Mangrovibacterium diazotrophicum: one gene and its partner. The protein of the gene in region 1 interacts with the protein of each later gene in a pairwise test. Links are inferred from orthologs where the notes say so. Each region holds a gene or a part of one and is shown in the gene's direction. Other genes may lie near its edges.

Region 1 (15,823 bases):
TGAATTGGCAAATGCCTGGTTTAAAGACGGACGCTATCCCAAAGTGGTAGCCATCTATAAAGAATTACCGCGCAACGGCTTTTCCAAGCAGGATCAGGATCGGATGAATTATCAAAATGGATACTCACTTTTTCAAATTAAGCGTTACGCTGAAGCTGAAAAAGAATTCAATAAAGTCCGAAACGGAAAATCAACCTACGCACCCCAGGCAACCTACTATTGGGGCCACATTAAATACATGAACAACGATTTTGACAGTGCGCTCACAGCCTTCAACCAACTGAAGGACAATCCTGCTTTTTCGCCTGTCATTCCGTTCTACATGAGCCAGATTTACTATAAACGTGGCGAATACGAAAAAGTAATTGAATTTACCGAACCGTTAATAGTCAAGGCCGACAAGCAACAAGTGCCGGAGCTCTCGAAAATTTTAGGAAGCTCTTATTTCCACCTGCAACAGTTCGACAAGGCCATTCCATATTTGGAGCGCTATTTCGAAACATCGAAAAGCCGCCAGCGCGACGAAAACTACCTGTTTGCTTACTGCTATTACCGGACCGGGAATTACGAGAAAGCAATCACTCCGTTTGAATATGCTACTGCGGGGAAAGATGAAATGGCTCAAAATGCCTATTATCACTTAGCAGATTGCTACGTTCATACTGGCGATAAAAACAAAGCGCGGATTGCCTTCGAAGCAGCATCAGACATGAGTTTCGACCGGGCAATTCAGGAAGACGCCTTGTTCAACTATGCGAAAATCACCTACGAACTTTCTTATTCTCCTTTCAACGAAACCATCAACGCGTTCGATAAATACATCGCGCTCTATCCGAGCTCGGAACGAAATGATGCAGCTTACAATTACCTGGTGCAGGTTTATATGAGCACCAATAATTTCAAGGATGCCATCGCTTCAATTGAAAAAATTCAGGTAAAAAACCAAGCCATCCGAAAAGCTTACCAACGCGTGACCTACTACCGTGGTTTGGAACTTTTCAAGGGCCTTTCCTATTCCGAAGCCATTGCTTGTTTCGACAAATCGCTTGAGAACGGCGAGTTCAACCCGACGTTGCGCGCCACAGCCACTTTCTGGAAAGCTGAAGCAAACTACCGCCTGGGCAACTACGAAGCGGCGATCAACGGTTTCGAGCGTTTCGGACAAATGCCGGCAGCCCGCACAACCGACGAATACAAGAGCTACAATTACAACCTTGGATATGCCTATTTCAAATTGAAAGATTACGCTGCAGCATCTGCAGCATTCAATAAATTCGTTCAATCTGCACCGGAACAAGACGAAAAACTGGCCGATGCCTACAACCGTTTGGGCGACTGCAGTTACATCAACCGCGACTTCAACAGTTCGCAAAATGCTTACGCCAACGCGTTAACGCTGAATAAGTACGACGCCGATTACGCCCTGTTCCAAAAAGCAATGAGCGAAGGCGTTCAACGCCACCCGGAACAAAAAATCGCGAGTCTGAAAAACCTGGTTCAAACCTACCCGACGTCAGCTTATGTTGACGATGCCTTGTATGAATTGGGACGCACCTACGAACGCGAGAACCAACTCCCGACGGCTGTTTCATACTATAAAAACCTACTGGATGAGTATCCGCAGAGCAGCTATCGCCCGAAAGCGTTACTGCAACTTGGGTTGATCAGCTACAACCAATCGGACTACAACCAGTCGATGAGCTACTACAAGCAAATCACTGAAAAATATCCGGACAGCGAGGAATCACAAGCTGCCATGCTCGGTATCAAAAACAATTACATCGAGCAGAATAATGTGGACGCCTACTTTGCTTACGCCAAACGCCAAGGTTCCAACGTGCAAGTAACAGCAAGCGAACAGGATTCGTTAACCTACCTGGCGGCCGAACGACTGGTGATGAGCAAGGATCCAAAAGCCCGTCAGCAACTGGAACTTTACCTGCAAAATTATCCACAGGGCAGTTTCAGCCTGAACGCCCGTTTTTACCTGGCCGAAGCTAAATATGCCGACGCTGAATACTCGGCTGCACTAAAAGACTACGAATTGGTACTGGACCGCACCGACAATATTTTCACAGAAGCCGCGCTGGGCCGGGCTGCCGAACTGCAGTTCAATGCTGCGAACTACGACCAGGCTCTGATTCATTACCAACGACTCGAAGTTAGTTCGGGCAACAAATGGAACCTGCTGAAAGCAAGAACAGGAATCATGCGCTGCCAATACGAGCTGGGCAACTTCAAAGCCAGTGTGGATGCCGCTCAGAAAGTTTTGGCATCGGAAAACCTTTCGGAAGTGCAGAAGCGCGAAGCCGACTACAAACTGGCCAAGTCGTACCTTCAAACCAAACAGGAAAAAGAAGCGTTCCCGCTGCTGGAAAGTTTAGCTGAAGACACGCAGTCGCCGGAAGGTGCAGAAGCCAAATACCTGAAGGCTGAAATACTTTTCAACCAAGGCAAAACCAAGAGGTCAGAAAATGAAATCATGGACTTCATTTCGAAAAACACACCGCACCAATACTGGCTGGCCAAAGGCTTCATCTTGCTGGCAGACATCTACCTGGCTAACGGTGATCAATTCCAGGCCAAACATACGCTGATGAGTATGATCGAAAATTACCCGGAAGAAAACGATGGTATTATTGAGCTGGCTAAATCCAAATTGCAGCACCTGGAAGAACTGGAGCAACAGCAACAGGAGCAAAAACCGGAGCCAATGCAGATTGACCCCAATCAGAATTAGAGAAAACGAGTTTTGAAAAAGAAACAATTTAGCAGACAAATGAACACAACATACATCAAACATACCGCACTGACAATCCTTCTTGGCCTGAGCGTCGTAATTGCTTCGGCCCAAAAGGACAGTACCGAATTGCGTAAAGAAGTGGAGGTTGTCAAAGCGTACAAACCAACCATTTCCGACGCCTACAAAATCAACGATATGCCGCAGATCGCTGCACCGTCGAATGAAAAACCAACTTTCGAGTACCAGATTAAAACGCAGCCGATGATCACCAATTTCAGTGTTGAACCGGTGGAAGCTGCACGCATGGTTCCCGAACGCGGCGACAGATTGAACAGTGGTTTGCTGAAACTGGGCGTTGGAAATTACCTTTCGCAATACGGCGAATTCTTTTACAATGCAAAAGCCAGCCGAACAACCGACTTGGGCGTGCACCTGAAAAGCCACCTCTCGAATGGTAAAATCAAACTCGAGAATGACGACAAGGTAAAAGCACCCGACAATGAAAACCTGGCTGAGTTTTTCATGAACAACCATCTGAAATCGGGCCTGCTGTCATCAAAAATTTTCTATGAGCGTGAATCTTTCCGTTATTATGGTTATACCGGCGAGAGTCTTTCGGACGAAGACAAACAACTTTACATGCCAATGTGGGATGAAAAACAAGCTTTCCCCTCTGCCGGTTTCTCGTTGAACTACGCGAAAAAAGAAGACCCGCGTGCAGCGATGAATTTGCAGACCGGAATAAAATACCAATACTTTGGCACGCAAACCGGGCAAAAAGAACACCTGGTAAAATGGAACGGCCTCTTCTCTGCCCCGATTGATTTGATGGAAGGCGTGCTGGACGCCGGCGTCACATACAGCACAACCGACAGCGTTTACATGCCCTACACGCAAACGATCGACAAAAGAAATCAGCTGGTATTGAAAGTGAATCCGGCGGCCGTTTTCGATACGGAGATGCTGAAATTCAAAATTGGGATCAACAGCTACACCGTGTTCGAAAAAGATGAAGACAACGACTACATGCTGGCTCCAAATACGCGGATCGAATTTATGCCGGTGAAAAATGTCATCACTCTTTACGCCGGTACCGATGGCTATTTGAAAGAAAACAACTACTCGGTTATCGCCAAAGAGAATCCTTACGTTCGCCCCGACCAAAATGTGAAAAACACGAAGTACAGTTATATCCTGACAGGAGGTATCAAGGGCAAGTTTACACCAAATTTCAGCTACGAACTGCAGGCGGACTATGCGAGCATCAAAAACCAGCACTTCTATTATCTGGAAAACAGCATCCTGAACGAACCGACGGCAACGCTTTACCGCAACAATACCTTCCAAGTAATGTACGACAAAGTGAAGCAGTTCACCTTGGGTGGAGAATTGCAGTACGCCTTGAATCAGGAAATCGACGTGCGCCTGAATGCGAAATACCATTCGTACAGCCTCGACTCGCTGGCTGAAGCCTTTTTGCAGCCCTCATTTGAATCTTCAGCGTCACTTTACTTCGATCCGGAAGGACCGCTTCGCTTTACGGCCGACATCAACTTTATTGGCTCGCGAAAAGCGCTGACGCAAACAGTCGAATACGATACCGACAACACAACCGTATTGAACACCACTTCGGAGATCACGAGCCTGAAATCAATCATCGAACTGAACATGGGTGTTGAATACCAACTAACCGGAAATATCAGCCTTTGGGGACGTGCCAACAACATCACATCTCAGCGATATGAATTGTTCCCCGGTTACAGAAGTCAAGGCCTGAATGTGCTCGTTGGAGCCAGTTTAGCCTTCTGATTTGACAAAATTTGATGTTATACAAAACCCCGAATTGGCAGCGACATAAATCGAAAATATAAAACACTGAAATACTGTGATTTAATTTTTAATTTCTTGTTGAAAACTTTCAGTCTTTCGTCTCCAAAAACGGACATTTTAAGCCGTATTTTTGCTATATTTGCGTGTTAATGCGGGAGAAAAACAAACGATTAAAAATTACAGCAATAAATCACCAAAAATCAGGAATTTCCCCGGTTATAAACAAGCAAACAGCTTTTCACGAAAAGTTGAAATAACAATCCTTTACGACTTTACTCGAAGAGGATGATTAAAACGTTTTGATAATACCAAACATTTTATAGATGAGCGAATTAGAAAATAAGCCAACAAACGGAAACGGGAATGGCAATTATTCAGCTGACAGTATTCAGGTACTGGAAGGTTTGGAAGCAGTGCGCAAACGCCCTGCCATGTACATTGGGGATGTGAACGAAAAAGGTCTGCACCACTTGGTTTACGAGGTTGTGGACAACTCGATTGACGAAGCACTGGCGGGTTACTGTAAGAACATTGAAGTTTTTATTAATGAAGATAATTCAATCACGGTAAAAGACGACGGCCGTGGTATCCCAACAGAAACTCACTCAAAAGAAAATAAATCGGCGCTTGAGGTTGTAATGACCGTATTGCACGCCGGTGGTAAATTCGACAAGGACAGCTACAAAGTATCCGGTGGTTTGCACGGGGTGGGTGTTTCGTGTGTGAACGCGCTATCAACTCACTTGAAAGCTGAAGTTCACCGTAACGGACAAGTCTGGGTGCAGGAATTCAGTATTGGTAAGCCACTTTACTCTGCTAAGATTGTTGGCGAAACTGATCGCACAGGAACATTCGTGACTTTCAAACCTGATGCGAGCATCTTCCTGACAACAACCTACAAATACGAAATCCTCTCGGCACGTTTGCGCGAGTTGGCGTTCCTGAATGCCGGTGTGCGTCTGAGCCTGACTGACCTTCGCGAACAGGATGAAAACGGCGAATACAAAGCGGAAACATTCTTCTCTGAAGCCGGTCTGAAAGAATTTGTGGAGTATTTGGATGCTAACCGCGAGAAGCTGATCGACGAAACAATCCATATTTCTTCGGAAAAAGGTGATGTGCCGGTGGAAATTGCCCTGCACTACAACACCTCGTTTACCGAAAATATTCACTCATATGTCAACAACATCAACACCATTGAAGGTGGAACACACCTGACAGGTTTCCGTCGTGGTTTGACAAGAACTTTGAAAAACTACGCTGAAACAACCGGCATGTTGACGAAACTGAAATTCGACATCAACGGTGACGACTTCCGCGAAGGATTGACAGCTGTTGTTTCGGTGAAAGTTCAGGAACCTCAGTTTGAAGGACAGACAAAAACCAAACTGGGTAACTCGGAAATTAGTTTGCCGGTTGACCAGGCTGTGAGCGAAATGCTGGCCAACTACCTGGAAGAAAATCCGAAGTCGGCCAAAGCGATCGTTAACAAAGTAATTTTGGCTGCAACAGCCCGTCATGCTGCCCGCAAGGCCCGCGAGCTGGTTCAACGTAAGAACGTGATGACCGGTGGTGGTTTGCCCGGTAAACTGGCCGACTGCTCCGACCGTGACCCGGCATCCTGCGAGGTATTCCTGGTCGAAGGGGACTCGGCAGGTGGTACCGCCAAACAAGGCCGTAACCGTCGGTTCCAGGCAATTTTGCCGTTGCGCGGTAAAATCCTGAACGTGGAGAAAGCCATGCAGCACAAAGTATTCGAAAGCGAAGAAATCCGCAATATCTTCACTGCATTGGGTGTCTCAATCGGAACTGAAGAAGACTCGAAAGCGGTCAACCTCGAAAAATTGCGCTATCACAAGATTGTGATCATGACCGATGCCGACGTGGACGGAAGCCACATTGCCACACTGATCATGACCTTCTTCTTCCGCTACATGAAAGAACTGATCAAAAGCGGCTACCTGTATATTGCCACTCCTCCGCTTTACTTATTGAAAAAAGGTAAAAAAGAAGAGTACGCCTGGAACGAACAGCAGCGTCAGCGCCTGATCGACGAATGGGCAGACGGTAAAGAATCGTCGGTACACACCCAACGTTACAAAGGTCTTGGTGAGATGAACGCCGAGCAGCTTTGGGAAACGACAATGGACCCCGAGCGCCGCACATTGCGCCAGGTAACCATCGAAAATGCGGCTGAAGCCGACCATGTCTTCAGCATGCTGATGGGCGACGAAGTTCCGCCACGCCGCCAGTTTATCGAAGATCATGCGGTGTACGCAAACATCGATGCTTAATAAAAAGTCATAAGCTGAGAGTCATGAGTAACGAGACTAAAATCTCCAGGCTCATGACTCTTTTTTTTTCTCAGGAATCATGTCTCATTACTCAAGACTTTAAAAAGATGAAAATTTGTGTTTTTGCATCCTCCAGTAACGCGCTGGAAAAAATCTACGTGGACGAAGCCATTGAGCTGGCCCGCCTGATCGGAGATACCAACCAGACGCTCGTCAACGGCGGGGCCAATGTTGGGTTAATGCACAGCATGCTCGAAAAAGCGCAGGAGCACGGCGCGCATACCATCGGCATCATTCCCGAAAAACTGAAGGGTCACAACCTGGTTTCGGAGCATGCCCGCGAGTTGTACGTCACCAAAGACATGATGGAACGCAAAGCACTGATGCGGGATCTTTCTGACGCTTTCGTGGCGCTTCCCGGAGGATTTGGAACATTGGAAGAAATTCTGGAGGTGATCACACTGAAACAGCTGGACTACCACGATAAGGCAATCGTTTTTATGAATACAAATGGTTTTTATGACGACCTGTTCCGCCAGTTCGAACGCTCATTCGACGAGAACTTTGCCAAACCTGCCTACCGCGACCTCTACTATAATGCCAACAACAGCTCGGAGGCAATTGAGTACCTGAAAAATTATACGCCCCCTACTCCGGTAAATAAATGGTACAAAGTGCCCACTAACGGACAAAAATAAACTGCCCGCAACTACTCCGGGATTTCGGTGCTGCCTGCAAATGACCTCTGTTGACTTATTCGCAATTTAAGCGGATCGCTTCTTCAATGGCTTTGGAGCATACCGGGCAAAATCCGGCAGCCTCGTTGGTCTTCATGCGGCAATCGATCATCGGACTGTAAATTCCTTTGGCCGTGTAACCGCCACCTTCAAATACACCAATCACTTTGCTATACTTTGCTGTTCTTGGCGTAGGCTGAGGAGTTCCCGGCTCAATCATCGATTTCCATTTTCGATCGAAATCGACCAAGGTTGTAATGTTCGGCTCCCAAGGTTCAACCTTCAAATTGTAAAATTCCTCATAAGATACATCCGACGAATAATACTCGTCGGCCAGACCGGCGAAACCGTGTCCAAACTCATGCACAAATACCTGCGGGGAACGCTCATTGTCGACACTTGTCAGGTTCAGGTAATTGTAGAAGCCTCCTCCACCGTATGTAGCCGAGTTCACCAGCACATAAACCTGGTCGTAAACAGCTGCTGCAGCAGCATCATGCACCGACTTCAAGTCACGGGTAGTCAAATACCGGGGAGAATCGAAAGTGTAAAAAGTGGAATTGAAAGCGGTATTCTTGTAGACTTTGTCGCCAGGAATATCAGTCCCTGACTCTGCCGACGGCACCATCACCGCATATAAATTGAAATCCGTTTTGTGCTTATCATAGGGCGACATCGCAAACATGTAATCTATCAGTCGTTTGATGTCGGCTTCAAACTTGCCCATTTCATCAGCCGTATATCCTTCTGGCAGAAAAACCAGGTCAACTTTATTTTGGTGCTTGCCGTTTTCCATGATGGTTTTCACCGGGTAATCCGGCTTCGCTTCGTCCACGATAAAATAATCCCGGGGATCAATCGGTAGGTTGATGAGCTCCTCGTAACCGCCATCCCAGTTCCGCATTTCTATTTTGAAATTCACATCCCGCTTCGGAAAAGGCAGCAATAGCACATGGTAATAGCTTCGGCTGATTTCCTCCGCTTCCGCTGTTGTTTGCCATTCCTGGAAAAGAGAACCGAAGCCATTGGAATAAATCACCTCTCGGGATTCGGCATCAGTTAAACTGCAACGGAAATTGCCATAATTGCGCTCATCAACCAAATGCGTGCGACTTCCGGCCCAAGATCCTTGTTTCTTCAATTGTTCCAGAAAAAGCTCGGTGCTTTTACTATCTCCCGCAAGGGTAAAATCAACCCGCAAGGTTTTGGGTTCGAAATATTTTTCAAAGGTTTTCTGCGTGTAACCACTAACCGACAGTAAAAGAATGATGAATATAAAAAGAGACCGCTTCATAATTTGGGCAAATTGCTATTTTTAGACCCTCAAATTACAGATAAAAATCCGACTTCAGAAAAAACATAAATCATGAAACAGTTTAACATTTGGCTTTTTGACTTTTTTAAAGAACTGAATATCCTCGACCACTGGGCAATGACCTTTTCAATCACCATCAGTGTCATTGTGCTAATTCTAGCAGCGGTTGCCGCGCAACTGCTCACCCGCCTGATCCTGGTTTCGCTGATCCACAAACTGTTTCAAAAAACCAAAACTGACTGGGACGACTTCCTGATTGATCGAAAAGTATTCAGCGCGCTCGCTCACATTCCGTCTGCATTTATTATTTACGCCGTTTACAGCTTCTCGGGTGTCGAAATCGTCTCAACGATCCTCTCGGTTATTGCGCGGGTATACTTCGTGTTCATCTTTGCGATGACTGCTGTGCGCACTGCAAACGCGGTCAACGACATGTACCAAACAACGCCTTACGCCGCAACCCGGCCGATAAAAGGATACATTCAGCTCGTCCAAATCCTGATCATTTTTGTTTCGCTGATTTTTGCGATCGCCATCCTGATTGGCAAATCACCTTTGGGTATTTTCGCAGGACTGGGTGCCATGGCTGCCGTTTTGTTGTTGATCTTCAAAGATTCAATTCTCGGGTTCGTTGCCAGTATCCAGCTGTCGGCCAATAAAATGCTGAAACCAGGTGACTGGATTGAAATGCCCAGCCACAAAGCTGATGGTACCGTAATCGACATCTCACTGACCACCGTAAAAGTCCAAAACTGGGATAAAACGATCACCACCATTCCAACGTACGCATTGGTATCTGAGTCATTCAACAACTGGGCAGGAATGGAAGAATCCGGTGGCCGCCGGATCAAACGTTCCATCAATATCGACATGAAAAGTGTGCGTTTTGCAGATCCAAAACTTTTGGAGAAGCTGAGTCACTTTTACCTTCTGAAAGACTATATCACCAACAAACAGCAAGAAATAAAGTCATTCAACGAAAAACTGAACGTGCAGGACGGAGATGTTTATAATGGTCGGCGCCAAACCAACCTCGGGATTTTCAGACACTACCTGGAAGCCTACCTACGTCAAAATCCGAATATTCACGAAGAAATGACTTTCCTGGTGCGCCATCTGCAACCCACGGAATTAGGGCTTCCCATCGAAATTTACGTGTTCAGCAAGGACCAGCGCTGGGCAAATTACGAGGGCATCCAAGCCGATATTTTCGATCATGTTCTGGCTATTTTGCCCGAGTTTGACCTTCGTGTTTACCAAAACCCAAGTGGCCATGATGTCAACGAATTGGGCCGAAATTTGGCGAACCTGCAGAAGAGAACAGTTGTCAATAATTAAATTTATTTGGCGCGGTTATTGTCATTCGGAATTTGATAAAAATATCATACATTTGCAGCCGCAAAAAATGAAAGCGAGTTTTCATTTTTTCATTTATTAAACACAATAGGTTACAATTATTGAAAAATTTGAATCGAATATTTAGCATTTATCGTATTTTTATACTTCCAAATTTCAATCTCACATTAAAATTACACAATGAACCAAGATCATATTGAACCGCTACCACAGATTGATGAGCTGGACGAGAAAATCCTCAAACTTATAACAAAGAACGCCCGTATTCCATTCCTTGAAGTAGCTCGGGAATGCGGCGTATCAGGTGCAGCCATTCATCAGCGCGTGCAGCGTCTTTTAAATTTGGGTGTTGTTTCGGGAAGTGAGTTCATCGTTAACCCGGCTAAGTTGGGTTACAACACTTGTGCTTATATGGGAGTTTATCTTGAAAAAGCCAAATACCACTCACAAGTGGCCAAAGCTTTGCGCGAGATCCCGGAGGTTGTTGAATGTCATTACACAACTGGGCAGTATGCCATTTTTGTGAAGATTCAAACCAAAACCAACAAGCACTTAAAGAAGCTTATCGACGAAGCATTCCAGGAAATTGAAGGAATTGCCCGTACAGAAACATTCATTTCGTTGGAAATGGATTTCAAGCGGCAAGTTGCGATCAAGTAACGAATCCAAAGAATATTAAAAAAACCGTTCAATTTCCTGAACGGTTTTTTTGTTGCCCGAAATTCAGGGCATAAAAAAACTCCCCGGAGACAAGGGGAGTTTCGAGCATATAAAAGAGCGACTCGTTAAAGCTTACTATCGCTTTTATATTCAAAATCGTACGATTCGTTGTGCTGGCTGATATCCAAACCAATCTTCTCTGACTGAGCAGAAACGCGCAACGAAACAATCATGTCGGTAATCTTGTACATCAGCATCGATCCACCGAAGGTGAATATACCAACAATTACCAAAGCCGCCAAGTGGAAAAGGAATGTTGTAGGATCACCATGGATCAAACCGACTTCCTGTGCAAACACGGCAGTCAGCAACATACCAACAATACCGCCCATACCGTGTGCCGGGAAAACATCCAGCGTATCGTCCAGGCGGGTTTTCGAACGCAGCTCGATAGCGATGTTACTCACGATTGCAGCAGCAACCCCGATAAACAAGCTCGAACCAACATTCACGAAACCGGCGGCAGGCGTAATGGCAACCAAACCTACAACCAAACCAATGGCAGCACCCATACCCGAAGGTTTTTTACCTTTTGCCATGTCGTAGAACAAATAAGCCAGCATAGCTGCAGCAGAAGCCGTGTTCGTGTTCATCAGCGCTAAAGCTGCTGTTGAGTTGGCTCCTAAAGCCGATCCGGCGTTGAAGCCAAACCACCCGAACCAAAGCATACCTGCTCCAAGTAGAACAAAAGGAATGTTGGCTGGTTTCATCTCTTTGCCAAAATCCTTGCGTTTACCAAGAAAAATAGCTCCGGCAAGCGCCGCAAAACCAGCAGACATGTGTACAACGGTACCCCCTGCAAAATCGAGAACTCCCCAGTTACGAAGGAATCCATTCGGATGCCAGGTCCAGTGACACAAAGGTGCATATATAAATAAAGTGAATAAAACCATGAATAACATGTACGCACGGAAGCGTACCCGTCCGGCGAAAGATCCGGTAATCAAGGCAGGTGTGATGATGGCAAATTTCAACTGAAACATCGCGAACAAAGCCAACGGAATGGTCGGGCTTAAATTCGGATCAGTTGCGCCGCACACATTTCGGAAAAGGAAAAAGGTTCCGGGATTACCGAAAAGGCCATATCCTTCGGGTCCGATGCTGTCGCCGAACGCCAGACTGAAACCAACCAAAACCCACACAACACTAACAACGCCCATGGCGATGAAGCTTTGCAGCATGGTTGATAAAATATTTTTGGGATTTACCATACCTCCGTAGAAGAAGGCCAAACCGGGAGTCATTAATAGTACCAAAGCAGTAGCAGTCAACATCCAGGCTACATCTCCGGTTACAATGTTTGGATCATCAAGCCCACCGAAGCCGCTGGGCACAAATACGCCTGCAATACTGACAACAATCAATACCAATAGAATGAGAAGCCAACTCAGCTTACCATTTTTCATCATAATGTCAATTAGTTAAGAATCCTACAATTTTAGCGAGAAGTCAAATTCAATATCTTCAGCCTATATCAATTTGACACATTTACGATTGCAAAAATAGCAATTTAAAACTAACCTCAAAATTTAAACTACTAATTGAAAGAATAAATTCTGATTTTTGTCATATTCTTTCATGATACGGGTACAACTCACTCTCGCAACATACTAATAACAAAATGCTTACATCAAGATTATCGCTGTGTTAACTCCAATCAAAATGAAAGAATATATGTATAAATAATTTCTATTTGCTAAATATTGCTTATTTTTACCCCATTAAATCAAACTTGATTTTTCGACATTATGACATTACGAAACAATCTGGATCAGATAGACTTACACATTCTTGACATTATTACCAAGAATGCCCGTATTCCGTTTAAAGATGTAGCGGCTGAAGTTGGCGTATCACGCGCAGCTGTTCACCAACGCGTTAATCGCATGATCGAAATGAGCGTAATTACAGGCTCTGGCTATCAAATCGATCCTAAAAAGGTGGATTATAAAACATGTACCTACGTGGGTGTATTCCTTGAAAAAGGTGGCTTTTACGAAGACGTAGCATCCATGCTGCAGTCGATTCCCGAAATCGTGGAATGCCACTACACCACTGGTGCATACGCCATTTTTGTGAAAGTGTATGCTCGCGATAACGAGCACCTTAAAGAAATATTGAGCGACAAAGTTCAAAAGATTTCGGGCGTTTCAAGTACCGAAACCTTTATCTCGCTCGAAGAAACGTTCAAACGTCAGGTGCCGATTAGCTACTAGCCTCGGCTCGCTGCCGGACAACTTCATAAACCAGTAGTCCGGCAGCCACTGATACGTTTAACGATTGAATCTTGCCCAAAATCGGTATTTGAACCCGATCATCCGCCAGGTCCAGAATCTGGCGATCAATTCCAAACTCTTCCGATCCCATTACAATTGCTACCGGTCCGCTGTAATCGGTTTTGATGTAATTTTCCGACGACTTTTCAGTTGCCGCGATAATCTTCAAGCCTGATTGTTGCAGGTAAAGAACCGATTTTTTCAGGTCTTTTGTACGGCAAACCGGCACCAGGTGCAAAGCTCCTGCCGAGGTTTTCACTGCATCGGCATTGATGCGCGCGGCACCTTTATCCGGAACCAAAACAGCATCCACACCGGCACACTCTGCCGTACGAACAATCGCACCAAAGTTGCGCACATCCGTTACCTGGTCAAGCACCAGGATCACCGGGTTTTTACCTTCTTCAAACAAAGTAGGCAGGTAATTTTCAATATCATAAAAAGTGACGGGAGACACAAAAGCAATCACCCCCTGGTGGTTTTTTCGGGTAATGCGGTTCAGTTTTTCAACCGGCACATACTGAAAAGGAATTTCATGCTGGCGAATCAGATCGAACGCCTCTTTGAAAAGGTCTCCCCGCTCCCCTTTTTGCAATAATACCTTGTCAATTTCTTTACCCGAATTGATGGCTTCGATTATGGCACGGATACCGAAAATCATATCGTCCGACTTTTGCTTTGGTGCTCTGTCTCTGTTATACATTTTGTGCGAGTTATGATGTTCTGAGAGTTTCGAGTTATGAGTTTCAAGTTACGAGTTCCAGGTTTCAAATTCCAAATTCGCTACCTAAAAACTGCGACTGCCACTGCGACTCCAACTCCTTTTTACTTTTGACTTTATACTTTCTACTTTTGACTTCTGCCTTTTACCTTCCTTCTACCAGGTCTTTTGTTTCAGCAAATTTTCGTGCTCTTCGGTGTATTCGGCCCACTGTTCCATCACCGCTTCCAAATCCTTTTTCAGCTTTTCGTATTGCTCAAAGATGGACGGATCGCTCATGCTTTCAGGATTGGCCATTTTTTCATCCATCGCCGCGATCTCATCCTCAAGGCGGGCAATCTCGTTTTCCGATTGCTCAACCGACTTTTCGAGTTTGCTGATGGCTTTATTGATTTCCTTCCGCTCTTCGTAGCTCAGCGTACTTTCCTGTTGTGCAACTTTCTTTTCCTCCGGCTTCGCTGATTGTGAAGCGTTCGGTACTTTCTGCTCCAGCTCTTTCAGCGATTCCAGCTTTTTCTTTTGCAAAAAATCGTAGATACCGCCAAGGTGCTGCTTCACTTTCTTATTCTTGAATTCGTAAACGCACTTCACCAAACCATCCAGGAATTCACGGTCGTGCGATACAACCAGCACGGTTCCGTCGTATTCGGCCAAAGCGTTTTTCAGCATCTCTTTCGAGCGCATGTCCAGGTGGTTGGTCGGTTCGTCCATCACGAGGAAGTTCACCGGCTCCAGCATCAAACGGATCATGGCCAAACGGGTGCGCTCGCCACCGGAAAGCACCTTCACTTTCTTATCCACATCTTCGCCCGAGAACATGAAAGCCCCCAAAATATCGCGGATTTTGGTGCGAACATCGCCTACAGCAATCTGGTCGATGGTTTCCAGCACAGTAAGGTTTTCATCCATCAGCTGGGCCTGGTTTTGGGCAAAGTAGCCCACCTTCACATTGTGGCCAATCTTCAGCTCACCGGTGTGTTCCAGCTCGCTCAAAATTACCCTCGCCAGGGTTGTTTTTCCTTCGCCGTTCTTTCCAACAAAAGCGACTTTATCGCCCCGCTCAATCACCAAATCAATATCATTCAACACCTCGAAATTGCCGTAGCTTTTCGACAGGTGTTTACATTCAACCACCACAGTACCCGACCGGATCGCCGGCGGAAACTTGATGTTCAGGCGCGAATTATCTTCTTCTTCCACCTCAATACGGTCCAGCTTTTCGAGCATCTTCGAGCGCGATTGAACCTGCACAGCCTTGGTAGCTTTGTAGCGGAACCGCTCGATGAACTGCTCCGTCTCTTCAATCAGCTTTTGCTGGTTGCGGTAGGCTGCCAGCTGCGTCTCCTTGTGCTCCTTGCGCAGTTCGAGGTATTTGCTGTAGTTGGCTTTATAGTCGTAAATGCGGCCGAGTGAAATCTCAACCGTCCGGTTAGTAACATTGTCCAGGAAGGCGCGGTCGTGCGAAACCAGCACCACGGCACCACTGTAGCTGCTCAGGAAATCTTCGAGCCACTGGATCGACTCAATGTCGAGGTGGTTGGTCGGCTCATCGAGTAAAAACACATCCGGCCGGCGGAGCAGGATTTTTGCCAACTCGATCCGCATGCGCCAGCCCCCGCTGAATTCCGACGTGTGGCGCGTAAAGTCCTTCCGCTCGAAACCCAAACCTTTCAGGGTTTGCTCAATTTCGGCTTCCATGTTATTCCCGCCAAACATCAGGTAACGATCATTCAGGTCGGTTACCCGGTGAATCAGGTTCATGTAGCTGTCCGATTCGTAATCCTCGCGGGTTGCAATTTCGTGGTTCAGGCTGTCGATCTCGTTTTTCATC
Region 2 (15,914 bases), on another replicon or contig:
CGGGAGAAGTTGCAATAGCACAAATAGTAGCTTGATCCAGCATATTTCTTATTTTCTGCAAAAGTATTGAAATCTTTAAAGAACACCCAAGTCTGACTTAGAAACTGTAAAAACAGCTCAGAGCTGTAAATGATTAAAACTTTTTAGTCAAAGATTCTACAAACCTGAACGTCTTTGCCGCAAGCTTTTCAAAAAGTCGCAGAGTTTTATATCAAGCTATCGGCAAAGCACTATATTTGTTCCGCTAAATTAATATTGGGGCAGATGCAGCCGGAGCGTGAAGTCAAACCGGCGAGCAAAATTTTTAAACCAATAAATAAACAGTTACAAAAGATGAAATTACTTGAAGGTAAAACAGCTATCGTAACCGGTGCGTCAAGAGGTATCGGTAAAGCTATTGCTATGAAATTTGCCGAAGAAGGCTGTAATATCGCGTTCACTGACTTGTTTGAAAACGAGGCTATGAAAGCAACAGAAGCCGAACTGGCTGCTTTAGGTGTAAAAGCTAAAGGTTATGCTTCAAACGCTGCAAATTTTGCTGAAACGGACGAAGTAGTTAATAAAATCGTAGAAGATTTCGGTCGTATCGATGCATTGGTGAACAACGCCGGTATCACAAAAGATACGCTGTTGATGCGTATGACAGAAGACCAATGGGACGCTGTTATCAACGTGAACCTGAAATCAGTTTTCAACTTTACAAAAGCAGCTCAAAAAGTGATGTTGAAACAACGCAGTGGTTCAATCATCAACCTGAGTTCTGTTGTTGGTGTTAGCGGTAATGCCGGCCAATCAAACTACTCAGCTTCAAAAGCGGGTATCCTTGGTTTCACCAAATCAATCGCTAAAGAGCTTGGTTCTCGCGGCATTCGCAGTAACGCGATCGCTCCTGGTTTCATCATCACCGAAATGACAGGTGCTATTCCGGAAGACGCTCGTAAAGCATGGGAAGCAAACATCCCGATGAAACGCGGTGGCACGCCGGAAGAAGTTGCTAAAGTTGCTTTGTTCCTTGCATCTGATCTTTCATCGTATGTAAGCGGACAAACGATCAACGTTTGCGGCGCAATGAATACTTAATGAATTGTTAGCATACAGCATAAAAAAAGCCGGGATGAATTTCATCCCGGCTTTTTCTTTTATATTTAACGTTAAACCAAACAAACAAAGCAAAGAACCATGCCCGACGTTCTTTTTGCCGGTTTGACGACAATCGATATTCAATATTTTGTCGATCAATTTCCGGGATCAAATCAGAAAATAAAATCTGCATCTCCGGCAATCTTAGTTGGAGGCCCTGCTGCAAATGCAGCTGCAGCTTATGCTTTCTTAAAGGGCAACGCTACTATTCTTACAGCAATTGGAAGAAATCCCTTTCGAAAAACAATTCTGAAGGACTTCGGATCTTTGAACATTGGTGCAATCGATTTCATTGAAGATGAGGAACAAGAAGCTGTTTTGGCAACTGTTATCACCAGTTCGAACGGAGACAGAGCTATTGTATCTCATCATCCGGACGATCATTCGGCTCGGTCGATCGACTTCGGAAACTTTCTGGAGCAACTTAATCCCTCAATTATAATGATTGATGGATTTTATCCTACGATGACGCTGGAGCTTTGCCAGGAAGCCAAAAGGCGAGAGGTGACCGTTGTTTTTGACGGAGGGAGTTGGAAAACGCATCTGGATGAGCTGATTCCATTGCTGGATATCGTAATTTGTTCGGCTGATTTTATGCCCCCGGGATGCTCTACTCATTCCGAAGTAATTGATTTTTTCCAAGCTCATGGTATAAAACGAATAGCCATCAGCAGAGGTGAACATTCGATTTTATTTAGCGAAGAGGGCGATATCAAAGAGATTCCCGTCGGTAAACGATTGGTTATAGATTCTCTCGGAGCTGGAGATTTCCTGCACGGAGCCTTTTGCTACTACTGGCACAAAGGACTTGATTTTGAAGCAAGCTTGCGGGCTTCAAGTGAATTTGCATCGGCAACCTGCAGCTATAAAGGCACCAGGACATGTTTTAGTGAACTCATTCAAAGTGAGTTCGTTTAAATATTTTTTCATAATTTGTGTTGACTTAACCTTGTGAAATGAATAACAGAAGTATCATCTTCCAATTGAGTTTCTACATTTTGGTTACTGTAACTGTTACAGTTGCTATTGGGGTTTACCTGAACTATAATTTCAGCAGGCGAATTCTGATGCAGAAAATTGAAGAGAATGCGATTTATCAGTCCGATAAAGTCACCAATAAGATAGCGCACTACGTTGTTACGGCACAAGAAGTGACCCGGAATGTCAGCGCTCAGCTTCCTTATTATGACGAGAATGGGAAACTGGAAGAGTTTTTGACCAATGTTCTCAAAATGAACCGGATACTTTCCGGATTTCGGCTGGAATTGAAAGGAGATGACGGAAAACGGTACATTGCTATTTTTGCCAAAAGTGAGAAGGAGTTTTTGGTTTTGCATGATGAAAAGTACTGTCAATTTCCAAATTTCGTCGAAATCAAAAGCATTGTAGCCAAGCAGACCGAAGGACTTTGGTCCGATCCTTTTTATTGTCCGCTGGATACCAGCCTTCTTGTCACGAGTTTCACTGAAGCTGTTCGGAATTCCGACGGAACTGTGGTCGGATATTTATCGGGACAAATCAACCTGAACTTCCTCGCCAAACTCGTTGCCGGTATCGATATCGAAAAAGGTGGGCTTTCCTTCATTTTAAGTAAAGACGGAACATTCCTGACACACCCGAATCCAACATGGGTGATGAAAAAAAATATCTATGATATTCCTGAAAAAATCTTCCCAAAAAAACGAGCAGAATATGAAGGCATGATGCGATCGCACCAGGAAGGGTCTGGTTTCGCGTTCCCTGAATTCTTCGGGTACGAAAAAGCCTGGTTTCATTTTTCACCTGTTCCTTACACTTATTGGACCGTTGTTATTATTGTTCCGGCAAACAAACTCTTCCTGGAGTTGGATAGTTTACTTCGAAATGTCATACTGCTGTCTACCTTGGGTTTAATCGCTGTACTTCTAATCATTGTTTACATTATGCGGAAGATGCTTTCTCCCTTGTCAACAATTGCGAAGTCAATCAAACGTTTAAGTACTGGCGATATTCGCGTCGGCGACCAGAGGAACGAAATACAAATGCTTTCGTCGAGCTTAAACGAATTGCAGGCCCGATACACGAAATATGTAAACGAACAAAATCAAAGTAAAAAAGACCGCCGGAAGATTGAGAAAGATCTGAAATCAGCTAAAGAAATTCAAACGGCGATCATCCCTGCTGAATTTAATCCGGGCCGAAAGATGGCTGTGATAGACTTGTATGCCCTGCTGGATCCAGCGGAAACCATTGGAGGCGACCTTTATGACTATTTCTTTGTCGACTCAACCCACCTGCTGTTTACCATGGGAGACGTATCAGGTAAAGGAATTCCCGCTGCCCTGTTTATGGCCGTTGCCAGCACCCTTATCAAGGGTAAATCGACCAGTTTGTCAGCACACGAAATTGTGGAGCATGTGAACAACGAACTTAGCTTACAGAATGCGAATCAGAACTTTTTAACTCTTTTCCTCGGAATCCTGGATATAGAGACCGGCGAGTTTAGTTACTGCAATGCTGCTCATAATTACCCATACATTTTAACAGCTTCGGGCGAAGTGCGCACATTGGATAAAACTCACGGCCTTCCGGTTGGGGTTTATTCATCGAAAGCATACGCCGGGGATACCGGCTATCTGAAGGCTGGCGATCGTATCGTTCTGTATACCGATGGAGTGACTGACTGCCGTGACGAAAGTGGCGAGTTCTTTGGAAACAGCAATTTAGCCCAAACGATCAAGACAATACCTGATTTCTCGGCGAAGGAATCAACACTTTACATTTTCGATCGTTTAAAAGAATTCAGGGGAGAAGCTGACCAATCAGACGACATTAGTTTGATGGTTATCCGCTACAAAGGATAGATGTTCGATGGCCAAAAACTGATTTCTCGCAAGCTTACTAAATCTATACCCGACTTTTGTGTATTAACTCATTAAAGAAAGGAAGAGTAAAACATGGATGAATATCAAAGTGTATTAATAGGCCTAGCCAGTATTCTTATCGGAATCATTTTAGCGAGCTTGGTAATTCGACAGTTATTGAAGATGATCAGAAACGAAACTCAGGAAGTTATTTGGAAGAAAATTCTGCGAAGGTTGAGTCTACCAATGAGTTTCATCATCATTCTAAGTGTGGTTTCGGTCGCAATTCCTTCCGGCTTTTTTGACGATCTGCCCATCAACGCCCATATTATTCAGTCCATCATTTTCAACATCCTTATTTGCTGGCTTTTGATTGCCGCAATTAAAAGTATGCGCCTGATTGTTTTGGCCAAATACGATATCAAATCCGAAAACAACCTGAAAGCTCGGAAAATTCAAACACAAATGGTTGTAATTGAAAGGATTTTAATTGTCATGGTGTTGCTGTTCGCTTTTGCGGTCTCGCTGCTAAGTTTTCCGAAAATCAGGCAGGTGGGGATGAGTTTATTAGCCAGTGCGGGTATTGCCGGTATAATCATCGGTTTTGCAGCGCAACGAAGTATTGCCCTGTTCCTTGCCGGTTTTCAAATTGCATTTACCCAACCAATTCGTTTGGATGATGTGGTGATTGTTGAAGGTGAGTGGGGGTGGATTGAAGAAATTACACTAACCTATGTTGTGGTTAGAATTTGGGACAAGAGAAGACTAATCGTTCCAATCACTTATTTCATCGACCGCCCGTTTCAAAACTGGACCCGAACAACCTCTGAAATTTTGGGAACGGTTTTCATTTATGTTGATTATGGGTTCCCGGTTGATGCGATGCGTGAAGAACTCACCCGAATCCTGGAGAATGCAAAAGAATGGGATGGACAGGTGAATGTGTTGCAGGTAACCGACGCCAAGGAACTGACCATGGAAATTCGCGCATTGGTGAGTGCCGCAAATTCTCCGGCATCGTGGGATCTTCGCGTAAAAGTGCGGGAAGAATTAATCAAATTTGTTCAGGAGAAATACCCACAGCATTTGCCACGAACCCGAGTTGTGTTACCCGACCCAATAGATGCAAAAAATAAAAAGCCAGTTTAAAAACCGGCTTTTCTTATTCTGTTATGCCTTTTCGGCAGTACCTAAGATCTTGACTTTTATCTTTTCGTTTTTCTTATCGAATCCGATCGAAACGGTGTCGCCTTCAGTTAATGAAGCCCGGATGATGACTTCCGCCATCTCGTCTTCCAGGTATTTCTGAATAGCGCGTTTCAACGGACGTGCACCGTACTGAGAGTCGTATCCTTTTTCGGCGATAAACTCTTTGGCTGCTCTCGAAATTTTCAACTTGTAATTCAAAGAAGCAACACGGTCGTACAATCCACGCAATTCGATATCGATAATTTTGAAGATATCTTCTTTCGAAAGTGTGTTGAACATGATCACATCATCGATCCGGTTCAGGAACTCAGGAGCAAACGCACGCTTTAACGCTTTTTCAATCACGTATTTCGCATGGTCAGTTTCTTCCGCTGCTGTTTTTGGAGCTGTGAAACCAATACCACTACCGAACTCCTTCAATTGGCGTGAGCCAATATTCGAAGTCATGATGATGATCGTGTTTTTAAAATCGATATTACGTCCCAAGCTGTCGGTCAAACGACCTTCGTCCAACACCTGCAACATCAGGTGGAACACATCAGGGTGTGCTTTTTCAATTTCATCCAACAGAACCACTGAGTAAGGTTTACGACGAACTTTTTCAGTCAACTGGCCACCTTCTTCGTAACCAATGTATCCCGGAGGCGCTCCAACCAATCTCGAAACGGAGAATTTCTCCATGTATTCGCTCATGTCAATCCGGATCAACGAATCAACACTGTCGAACAAATATTTCGCGATTACTTTCGCTAACTGCGTTTTACCAACACCGGTTGGTCCAAGGAAGATGAACGTACCAATTGGTTTGTTCGGATCTTTTAAGCCGGCTCGGTTACGTTGGATGGCTTTCACAATTTTCTGAATTGCGTCATCCTGACCAACAACAGAACCTTTTAGTTTTTCGCCCATGTTCATCAGGCGCTTGCCTTCAGCTTGAGCAATCCGTTGAACCGGTACACCTGACATCATGGCAACAACTTCGGCCACTTTGTCTTCGGTTACCACTTCGCGGTGGCTCAGCAACTCTTTTTCCCAAGCTTCTTTTTCCTGGTCAAGCAATTGCAACAAGTTCTTTTCCTTATCCCGGAAACCAGCAGCAAGTTCGAAATTCTGGCTTTTTACAGCTTTGATTTTTTCTTCGCGGGTTGTCTCAATTTTTTGTTCCAGTTTCACAATGCGATCCGGAACATTAATATTCGAGATATGAACGCGGGAGCCTGCTTCATCCAACGCGTCAATCGCTTTATCCGGCAAGAAACGATCGGTGATGTAACGAGTCGTCAACTTCACACACGCTTCAATTGCTTCAGGCGTATAAATTACGTTGTGGTGATCTTCGTAACGTTCTTTGATGTTATTCAGAATCTGAACAGTTTCGTCGTCCGAAGTCGGCTCAACCATCACTTTCTGGAAACGTCTTTCCAACGCACCATCTTTCTCGATTTGTTGGCGGTATTCGTCCAGGGTAGTTGCACCAATACATTGAATTTCGCCACGGGCGAGGGCAGGTTTTAGCATGTTGGCCGCATCCAGCGAACCAGTAGCACCACCGGCACCTACAATGGTGTGAATCTCGTCGATAAACAAGATCACGTTATTTACTTTTGAAAGCTCATTCAAAATAGCTTTCATTCTTTCTTCAAACTGACCGCGGTATTTTGTTCCGGCTACAATCGAAGCAATATCCAGGCTCACCACGCGCTTATCAAAAAGCACGCGAGAAACTTTTTTCTGGATGATGCGAAGAGCAAGCCCTTCGGCAATTGCAGACTTACCAACACCTGGTTCACCGATCAGGATCGGGTTGTTCTTTTTACGTCGCGACAGAATCTGAGCTAAACGTTCAATTTCTTTTTCGCGTCCAACAATCGGATCTAAACTGTTTTCTTCGGCTGCCTTTGTGATGTCAACACCAAAATTATCCAGCACGGGAGTTTCAGACTTTGTGGAGCCCGGTTTCTTTTGAGAACCGGAAGTCGGAGATTTTGAGAACGGATCATCAGCTTCTTCGTCTTCCTCACCACCATATTCCGATTTCGCCTCCGGTTGTTTATAGTCTTCCAACCGGGACTTTAAAATATAGTAATTGATGTGGTACTCGTTTAAGATCGTTGAAATCTGACTATCCTTATCCTTAAGGATCGCCAGTAACAGATGTCCTGTGCTGATGGTTTGGCTGTTAAGCGCACGAGCTTCCAAATAAACCAGTTTCAGAGCTTTCTCTGCCGACTTTAAGAGTTGTACCGAAGCTTGCGGATCGATTTCTTTATCGGTCCGAAGTTCGTTTTCAACTGCAATTTTAATTTCAGACAAATTAATTCCTAAACCAGTCAAAATGTCAATCGCAATTCCTTCACCATCTCTCAAAATTCCCAGAAATATATGCTCCAATCCAATTTGCTCATTTCCCAAACGAATCGCCTCTTCGCGACTGTAGGAAAGTACATCTTTTATTCTTGGAGAGAATTGAGAATCCATATGCATTAAAGTTATCTTGTTATGGTTTTTCTGTAACAAAAATCAATCCGAAAAGGTTGTTTCGAATCTTTCTGTAAAAATAGCATTTATAGCTTTAAATTTACACAAAAGGCATGACACGCGGCTTTCGGACTTATTGATTTTTTAAACATCGTGTTGTTGAAATTTAATTCGCATTAAGCTATTAAAAAGCGGTGAATGCCGGCAGTATTAACAGTATTTTTTTATTTTTGTAAGTCGTTTTTTTTACAAGTAAAAATCTTTGAAAGGAGCATTAAATGACTGAAGGCGAAAGAATTATTAAGATTAATATCGAAGAGCAGATGAAAACTGCCTACATCGATTATTCGATGTCGGTAATTGTTTCCAGAGCTCTGCCTGATGTACGCGATGGATTAAAACCTGTCCACCGCCGTGTTTTATTCGGAATGAGTGAGTTAGGCATTCTATCCAATAGACCGTATAAAAAATCAGCCAGGATTGTTGGTGAGGTTTTAGGTAAGTATCACCCGCATGGCGATTCTTCAGTATACATGACCATGGTGCGTATGGCGCAGGAATGGTCGCTGCGCTACCCCCTGGTAGACGGGCAAGGAAACTACGGGTCGATCGACGGTGACAGTCCTGCAGCGATGCGTTACACCGAGGCCCGGATGGCAAAAATCGCAGAAGAAACATTAAGTGATATTGAAAAGAATACCGTTGATTTTCAGCCGAACTTCGACGAATCGTTAAGTGAGCCAACAGTTTTACCAACTCGTATTCCAAACTTGTTGGTGAACGGAGCATCAGGTATTGCGGTAGGTATGGCGACAAACATGCCGCCTCATAACTTGTCCGATACAATTGATGCCATTACGGCATACATTGACAATAAGGAGATTGAGATTACCGAGCTTATACCGATCATTAAAGCACCCGATTTCCCGACCGGTGGTATCATCTACGGTTATAAAGGAGTGGAAGAGGCCTTTGAAACAGGCCGTGGCCGTATCGTTATTCGCGGTAAAGCGCATATCGAAACACATGGTGCCGGACGCGAGCGCATTGTGGTAACTGAAATTCCTTACATGGTCAACAAAGCAGAGTTGATCATGAAAATTGCGGAGTTGGTTAACGAGAAAAAAATTGAAGGTATTTCAAACGTTAACGATGAGTCAGACCGCGAAGGTATGCGTATCGTTATCGACGTTAAGAAAGACGAAATTTCGAATGTCGTTCTTAATAAATTGTACAAATACACGCAGTTACAGACATCGTTCAGCGTAAACAACATTGCCTTGGTGAAGGGACGTCCTCGTCTGCTTAACCTGAAGGATCTGATTCACTATTTTGTAGAGCATCGCCACGATGTTGTGGTTCGCCGTACACAGTATGAATTGGAACAAGCTGAAAAAAGAGCACACATCCTGGAAGGTCTGATTATTGCATCAGATAATATCGATGAAGTAATCGCGATCATCCGCGGCTCGAAAACGCCGGATGAAGCTCGTGAAAGTTTGATTGCTCGTTTCAACCTGTCTGAAATTCAGGCTCGTGCAATTGTTGAAATGCGTCTTCGTCAGTTGACTGGTCTGGAGCAAGATAAGCTTCACCAAGAATATGAAGATATTGTTAAGTTTATTGAACGTTGCCGCGAGATACTCGCAAACGAGGATTTGCGGATGCAAATCATCAAGGATGAGCTGATCGCCATTAAAGAACAGTATGGTGACGAGCGCAAAACCGAGATTGTTCCGAATGCGGAAGAATTCAACCCGGAAGATTTTTATGCAGATGAAGAGATGGTAATCACCATTTCACACTTGGGTTATATCAAGCGTACACCGCTGACTGAATTCAAAACACAGGGAAGGGGTGGAGTTGGTTCCAAAGGAAGCAACACTCGTGATGAAGACTTCCTGGAGCACCTGTTTGTTGCCACCATGCACAACACCTTGTTACTGTTCACCGAAAAAGGTAAGTGTTTCTGGTTGAAAGTTTATGAAATACCAGAAGGAACAAAAACGAGCAAAGGCCGCGCTATTCAGAACCTTCTGAATATTGAACAGGACGATAAAGTACTGGCATACATCAATGTAAAAACACTGAGCGACGAAGAATACATCAACAATAACTTCATTATTCTATGTACTCAGAAAGGTATTATTAAGAAGACGTCGCTCGAAGCTTATTCACGTCCTCGTCAGAATGGTATCAACGCGATTACCGTTCGCGAAGAAGACCATTTGCTGGAAGCGCGCCTGACCAACGGTAATCACGAGATCATGATTGCAGTGAAGTCTGGTAAGGCTATTCGTTTCCACGAAAGCATTGTTCGCGCTATCGGCCGGACAGCTTCCGGAGTACGTGGTATCACACTGGGCAGCGAGAGCGATCAGGTCATTGGCATGATATCTGTTGAAAACCAGTCGGAAGATGTATTGGTTGTTTCAGAAAAAGGTTACGGAAAGCGCTCGACCATTGAAGATTATCGCGTAACGAACCGCGGTGGTAAAGGTGTTAAAACAATCAATGTGACCGAAAAAACGGGCGAATTGATAGCACTGAAGAGCGTTTCTGATAACAACGACCTGATGATTATTACTCAGAATGGAATCACCATTCGTCTGCCGATTTCCGAAGTTCGGGTAATGGGCCGTGCAACGCAGGGGGTTCGATTAATTAACCTGCGCGGCGAAGATGCCATTGCATCGGTAGCACGTGTTGAATTCGAAGACAATGGTGAGGAAATCGAGAACCAGGAGAATTCAGAAGCTTCTGAAAATGAAGATTAAAGAATAACAATGCATTTGCGTGCATGACATTAAAGATTAAATTTGTAGCAAAAAAAGTATCTTAAATTAACTATGATGATGAAGAAAACAATTCTATTGTTGGCCATACTTGTTACCGCTGTGGCTGGCTCTTATGCACAAAAGGGCAAAGTTTCCAGCGCTCAAACATTGAAAGACAGTGGTAAGCTGGATAAGGCGTTGGAAGCGATCAATGAGGCTATTGATCCAAATAACGAAAAAGCTGAAAAATCAATTCCTTGGCCAAGAACTTGGGAAGTTCGTGGTGAAATCTATCACGACATTTACAAATCGAAAGATGAAAACTACAAGAAGTTAGCGACTGATCCGTTGGCTACTTCTCTGGAATCTTTCAAAAAAGCGATTGAGTTAGATACAAAAGGAACAGGAAGCAACGGTGTTAAAATCAACCTGACACTTTTGATCAACGATTTTACCGATCAAGCAGTTAAAGGTTTCAACGAAAATGACTACGAATTAGCACTGAAATCTTTTGAACAGATTTTGGATATTCAAAGCATGCCTTTGATGCAAGAAGATCCTCCGACAGTTGACACTGTGATCATTTTCAACGCAGGTTTGGCTGCTTACAATGCTGAAAACTACGATAAAGCGATTAAATATTACAAAGAAGCTGCTAAATACAACTACAACGAAGCACGTACTTATGAGTTGATCGCTGCCAGTTACACAAACCAACAAGACACAGTAAATGCATTGGCTGCGTTGCAGGAAGGTTTTGAGAAATATCCTGAAAGTAGTTCTTTGCTGGTGCAAATGATCAACATCTATATGAACGCAAACAAAACTGATGATGCGATGAAATACCTGGAACTGGCTATCGAGCAAGATCCTGAAAACGCTTCATTCTACTTTGCTAAAGGTGCGTTGAATGATAAGTTGGGTAACACAGACGACGCAGTTACTTCATACGAAAAAGCTCTGGAGTTGAAAGATGACTACTTTGATGCTTACTACAACCTGGGTGCTATTTACTACAACAAAGGTGTAAAACAATTGGATGTAGCGAATGCTGTTCCTACAAACCAACCAGACAAATACGAAGAAGAAAAAACAAAAGCGGATAAAGAATTCGAGAAAGCAATTCCTTATATGGAAAAAGCTTCAGAAGTAAATCCGGAAGATACTTATTCGTTGGAATCATTGAAACAATTGTACTATCGTTTGAAAATGATGGACAAGTTTGATGAAGTAAATAAGAAACTGGAAGATCTTAAGTAATATTGAAAGGAGGGAATTTTCTCTCCTTTTTTTGCATCTATAAAAATAACATAATATCAACTATAAGACAAACAGTAAATATTGTTTTCGTCCTGGATTCAGCTTTAGACTTGTCAAATCATACCATCACTCTGGTATCAAATCAAAGGATTCTACAGAGGAAGATTTAACTATTATTAGATCCTGTTTTAAACTCCACCTATTTCTATTAACTCAAATGCATAAGGCTTCCTACAGAAAAATCTATCTAAGAAACTACAAGATCACTTCACAAATCCCTTATTCAATTCTTTAAGCATCTAGGGAACTCTCAACATAGCTATTGACGTTTCTCAAATTTCAATCTAAAATAATAACATAATTAACTCAAATTCCTTTCAGTATTCAAATGCATCCGATTAGTTGTCCGCAAAAAGCCAAAATTAGAAAATTGACGAAAAAGGCAGCTTGGAGGAAACTGGACACGATAATCGCTTGAAAATTTTAATTTATACAGTCAATCGGAATTAGTTAGGATCTTTATGTTGTTATAACCCGAAACACCAATCAAAGTGCCCGGACACTATAAGCTTCAAAACTGAATTGTCTATTCGTGTAACTTGACTGAATCATTTCTGATTAATAATCCGCAATAAATCACTTTTGTAAATTATTTACATTTATGTATTTCATTTATTTAGTGAGACTTACTAGGACATCTCCAGTAATCTCAAGGCACAAAAAAGCCCAAGTATCGAAATACTCAGGCATATGTTATTACATTTGTGTCGTAAAAAATGACTAACTAGAGATCTCTCAGTTAGTCCGTAAAGTGTAGAATTCTTCAAGCCCTAAATTGATTATAGCCTGTATGTCGCCAATTACTTTAGACTTTGGCTTCAGCTTAAAGGCTCGATCATCGTCACTTTTCTTTGCCATGATATCTTTTAATAAGTACATGGCTTTAATCATCTTTCTTAATCTTTCTTGTTCCATGGCGAATTGGTTTTTCACAAATTTACCACCTTCGCTTGAATCAATCCTTTACCGTTAAATTATGTCATTCTTAAGAAAATGTAAATGACTTGTATTACAAATCGACTTCGCGCTTGATATACGCTGAATAATCCTTCAATATTGGGCTGTATTTCTGGTGGAACAAATTGGACGAGATGATAAAATCGGCTGTAGACCGGTTTGGCGCTGTTGGGATATTGTAAAGTGTTGCAATCCGAAGAAGCGCTTTAACGTCAACATCGTGCGGTTGCGGTTGCATTGGATCCCAAAAGAAAATCATCATATCGACCTGACCTTCACAAATAAGCGCACCTAACTGCTGGTCGCCCCCCAAAGGGCCTGATTTTAAGCGTGTGACTTCCGGAGGGATCGCATCATGGACTTTGCACTGTTTTTCGATTGTTTCCTGGATCAATTTTCCTGTTGTTCCGGTACAAACCAAACTGTGAGGAAGTAATTCCTTCCAGTTGTACGCCACCCATTCCATCATATCCTTTTTGCGGTTATCGTGGGCAACGAGGGCAATTGTTTTCTTCTTTTTCATTACTCTTTTCTGATTTTGTTCGCCACAAAAATAGCTCAATATTCAAATTCTTACCGGTTTGTTATTCTACCGTGTCGTTCGTTAACGGAAAAATAGCAATAAAAGATGCTTTATTCCATGGAGGATCTTCATGAGGAATGAAAAAGAAATCACTGTCCCCCGAATTGTATCAAGCAAAAAAAAGAGCGCGGTAATTTTTACCGCACTCTTGCTAAATAGAATTATTGTAGGATTTTCTATTTGAACTCTTTTTGGAGCTGTTCAACCCATTTTTCAACCCGTCCTTTTGTCAGTCGAGGTTGATTCTCCTGGTCAATACACAAACCACAAAGCTGGTCGCCACGTTCGGCACGGCTTGCTTCGTATTCGTAACCTTCTTTCGAAGTGAAACCAACCAGTTTACCTCCTTTTGACTCGATCAGATCGGCGAAGATACCAACACCATCGTTGAAGTTTTCAGGATACCCTTTTTGGTCACCCAAACCATAGATTGCGAATTTCTTACCCGACAAATCCATGTCGTCAATTGCCGGAACAAACTCGTCCCAGTAATTTGGTAATTCGCCGTCCCACCAGGTTGCAACACCAATAACGTAGTTGTCGTATTTCAGGAAGCTTTCTTCATTTACTTCCTCTGCGTTGAGAATATCAAGATTGTCTTTCCCGAAAACCTCGATAATTTTCTCGCTTACTTTAGAAGTTTTGTTTGTGTGAAAACTGTAAAATATAGCTGTTTTACTCATGATTTTCCTTTTAATATGCCATTAATTCTTTAGCTGCTGCAACGATCCGTTCAGTATTCGGTAGGATTGCTTTCTCCAGAATACGGTTGAAACCAACCGGTGTATACGGAGAACCAACACGTTTAACCGGTGCATCCAGGTCTTCGAAAGCTTCTTCCATGATCATCGAAGTTACTTCAGAGCCGAAGCCTGCGAATACCTTGTCTTCGTGTACGACCATGACTTTACTGGTCTTTTTAATCGATTCAAGGATCGTTTCTTTATCCAACGGAACAATTGAACGAAGGTCAATCACTTCAACATCGATTCCTTCTTCTTCCAAGGCCTTAGCAGCATCCAAACTGTGAATCAACGTATTTCCGTAAGTAACCAAAGTCACATCTTTTCCTTCGCGACGAACGCGGGCTTTTCCGAATGGCACTTCGAAATCGTCAGGAATTGAAGCGGCAGCTTGGGGAGCGTTATATAAAGCCTTTGGCTCCATAAATACGGTCATCCCTTTCGAACGCATTGCAGTACGCAACAAACCGGCAGCATCGTCAGCAAAACATGGGTAAACAATACGTACACCCGGGATTGTTGCCAAAGCACCTTCCAGGTTTTGCGAGTGGTACAAACCACCACCAATGTAGCCACCTGAAGCCAAACGAATGGTCATATTCGGTACAAACTGACCGTTTGAACGCCAGTAGTCGTGGCTTGAATCAACGTATTGTTCCATTGCCGGCCAGAAGTAGTCAGCAAATTCAGCACCTTCAATAACCAGACGGATTTTATCGTTGAAACGGCTCATACCGTTTGCAGTACCCACGATGAAATCTTCAGCAATTGGAGCACTAAATACACGTTGATCACCGAATTCCTGTTGCATACCTTTGGTTACGTTGAAGGCACCGCCTTTTTCTTTGTTGGCAACGTCCTGTCCCCAAATAAAGGTATCCGGGTTTTCGCGGAATTCTTCTTTCAGCGTTTTATTGATTGCATCAACCAACTTGATTTTTTCACCATCGTGGTTGTGTGTACCTGCCGGGTATTTATCAGCCGGATAAGGTTCTGGCATTACAAAATCGAAGATTGTTGAAGGATCCGGATCCGGAGCTTTCATTGCTTTTTTGTGCGCATCTTTTACAATCGCTTTAGCTTCTTCTTCGATCGCCTGAATTTCTTCCTGCGTGAAACGGTTGTAACGCAGCAACATGCGGACAAATTTCGCCATCGGGTCGTAAACACGAACGTAATTACGCTCGTTTTCGCTGCGGTACAATTCGTGACGGTCTGAGTTCGAGTGTGACTCCATGCGCACACAGTTCGCCTGCACGATAACCGGCTCTCCAACTTCCAAAACGTGTTTTTTCGCCTCTGCCATCGCATTCATCGAGTCGAAAATATCTTTACCGTTACAGTGAATAATACGCAGGTTTTTGAAACCAGAGAAGTTGTTGGCTGCTTTACGGTTTGCTGTTTGCATGTTTTTCGGAACGGAAATACCGTAACCATTGTCCTGCAACACGAAGATCACCGGAAGTTTCTCACGAGAAGCACCGTTGATGGCTTCGTACACGTAACCTTCTGAAGTCGAAGATTCACCGTGTGATGTAATTGAAACACCTTTGTGTCCGTAATATTTCATGGCACGGGCCACACCTACGGCGTGCAAGTCGTGGTTACCTGTACAGCTTGATACGTTATGGATATTCCATTCCGGTTTTGCAAAGTGGTTCGACATGTGACGACCACCACCGGCAACGTCTGTTCCTTTTGAGATACCGTTCAGGATGATTTCTTCAGCTGTCAATCCAGCCGAGAAACAAGTCATCATATCACGGTAATACGGGAACAGGTGATCGGTATGGCGATCAAAAACCTGACCGATTGCAAACTGAATACCATCGTGTCCGGCGTATGGGGCGTGGTACGACCAGCC

The links.
Region 2: the proteins of gyrB (region 1) and gyrA interact in binary tests that used the Escherichia coli proteins (3 or more experiments, as listed by UniProt). The link is inferred for Mangrovibacterium diazotrophicum from one-to-one orthologs.

The regions. Positions count from the first base shown.
Region 1 is NZ_RAPN01000006.1:212,778-228,600, forward strand. The notes cover bases 4,411-7,381. They hold gyrB (DNA topoisomerase (ATP-hydrolyzing) subunit B), read left to right. Parts: upstream 4,411-4,896; coding sequence 4,897-6,867; downstream 6,868-7,381. Other genes in these bases: BC643_RS23170 (TonB-dependent receptor), read left to right, coding at 4,411-4,552; BC643_RS23180 (LOG family protein), read left to right, coding at 6,975-7,381. In the rest of the region: BC643_RS23165 (tetratricopeptide repeat protein), read left to right, coding at 1-2,740; more of BC643_RS23170, read left to right, coding at 2,780-4,410; more of BC643_RS23180, read left to right, coding at 7,382-7,565; BC643_RS23185 (M64 family metallopeptidase), read right to left, coding at 7,621-8,898; BC643_RS23190 (mechanosensitive ion channel family protein), read left to right, coding at 8,971-10,257; BC643_RS23195 (Lrp/AsnC family transcriptional regulator), read left to right, coding at 10,456-10,935; BC643_RS23200 (ammonium transporter), read right to left, coding at 11,061-12,404; BC643_RS23205 (Lrp/AsnC family transcriptional regulator), read left to right, coding at 12,744-13,211; 23S rRNA (guanosine(2251)-2'-O)-methyltransferase RlmB, read right to left, coding at 13,201-13,974; BC643_RS23215 (ABC-F family ATP-binding cassette domain-containing protein), read right to left, coding at 14,149-15,823. UniProt on the Escherichia coli protein: DNA gyrase negatively supercoils closed circular double-stranded DNA in an ATP-dependent manner to maintain chromosomes in an underwound state.
Region 2 is NZ_RAPN01000001.1:458,232-474,145, forward strand. What follows is about bases 7,636-10,697. They hold gyrA (DNA gyrase subunit A), read left to right. Parts: upstream 7,636-7,948; coding sequence 7,949-10,447; downstream 10,448-10,697. Other genes in these bases: BC643_RS01985 (ATP-dependent Clp protease ATP-binding subunit), read right to left, coding at 7,636-7,670; BC643_RS01995 (tetratricopeptide repeat protein), read left to right, coding at 10,523-10,697. Outside these bases: tRNA uridine-5-carboxymethylaminomethyl(34) synthesis GTPase MnmE, read right to left, coding at 1-43; fabG (3-oxoacyl-[acyl-carrier-protein] reductase), read left to right, coding at 334-1,080; BC643_RS01970 (PfkB family carbohydrate kinase), read left to right, coding at 1,180-2,058; BC643_RS01975 (SpoIIE family protein phosphatase), read left to right, coding at 2,097-3,983; BC643_RS01980 (mechanosensitive ion channel family protein), read left to right, coding at 4,167-5,132; more of BC643_RS01985, read right to left, coding at 5,154-7,635; more of BC643_RS01995, read left to right, coding at 10,698-11,707; BC643_RS02000 (hypothetical protein), read right to left, coding at 12,503-12,682; BC643_RS02005 (methylglyoxal synthase), read right to left, coding at 12,777-13,247; BC643_RS02010 (flavodoxin), read right to left, coding at 13,484-13,990; BC643_RS02015 (alpha-ketoacid dehydrogenase subunit alpha/beta), read right to left, coding at 14,001-15,914. UniProt on the Escherichia coli protein: A type II topoisomerase that negatively supercoils closed circular double-stranded (ds) DNA in an ATP-dependent manner to maintain chromosomes in an underwound state.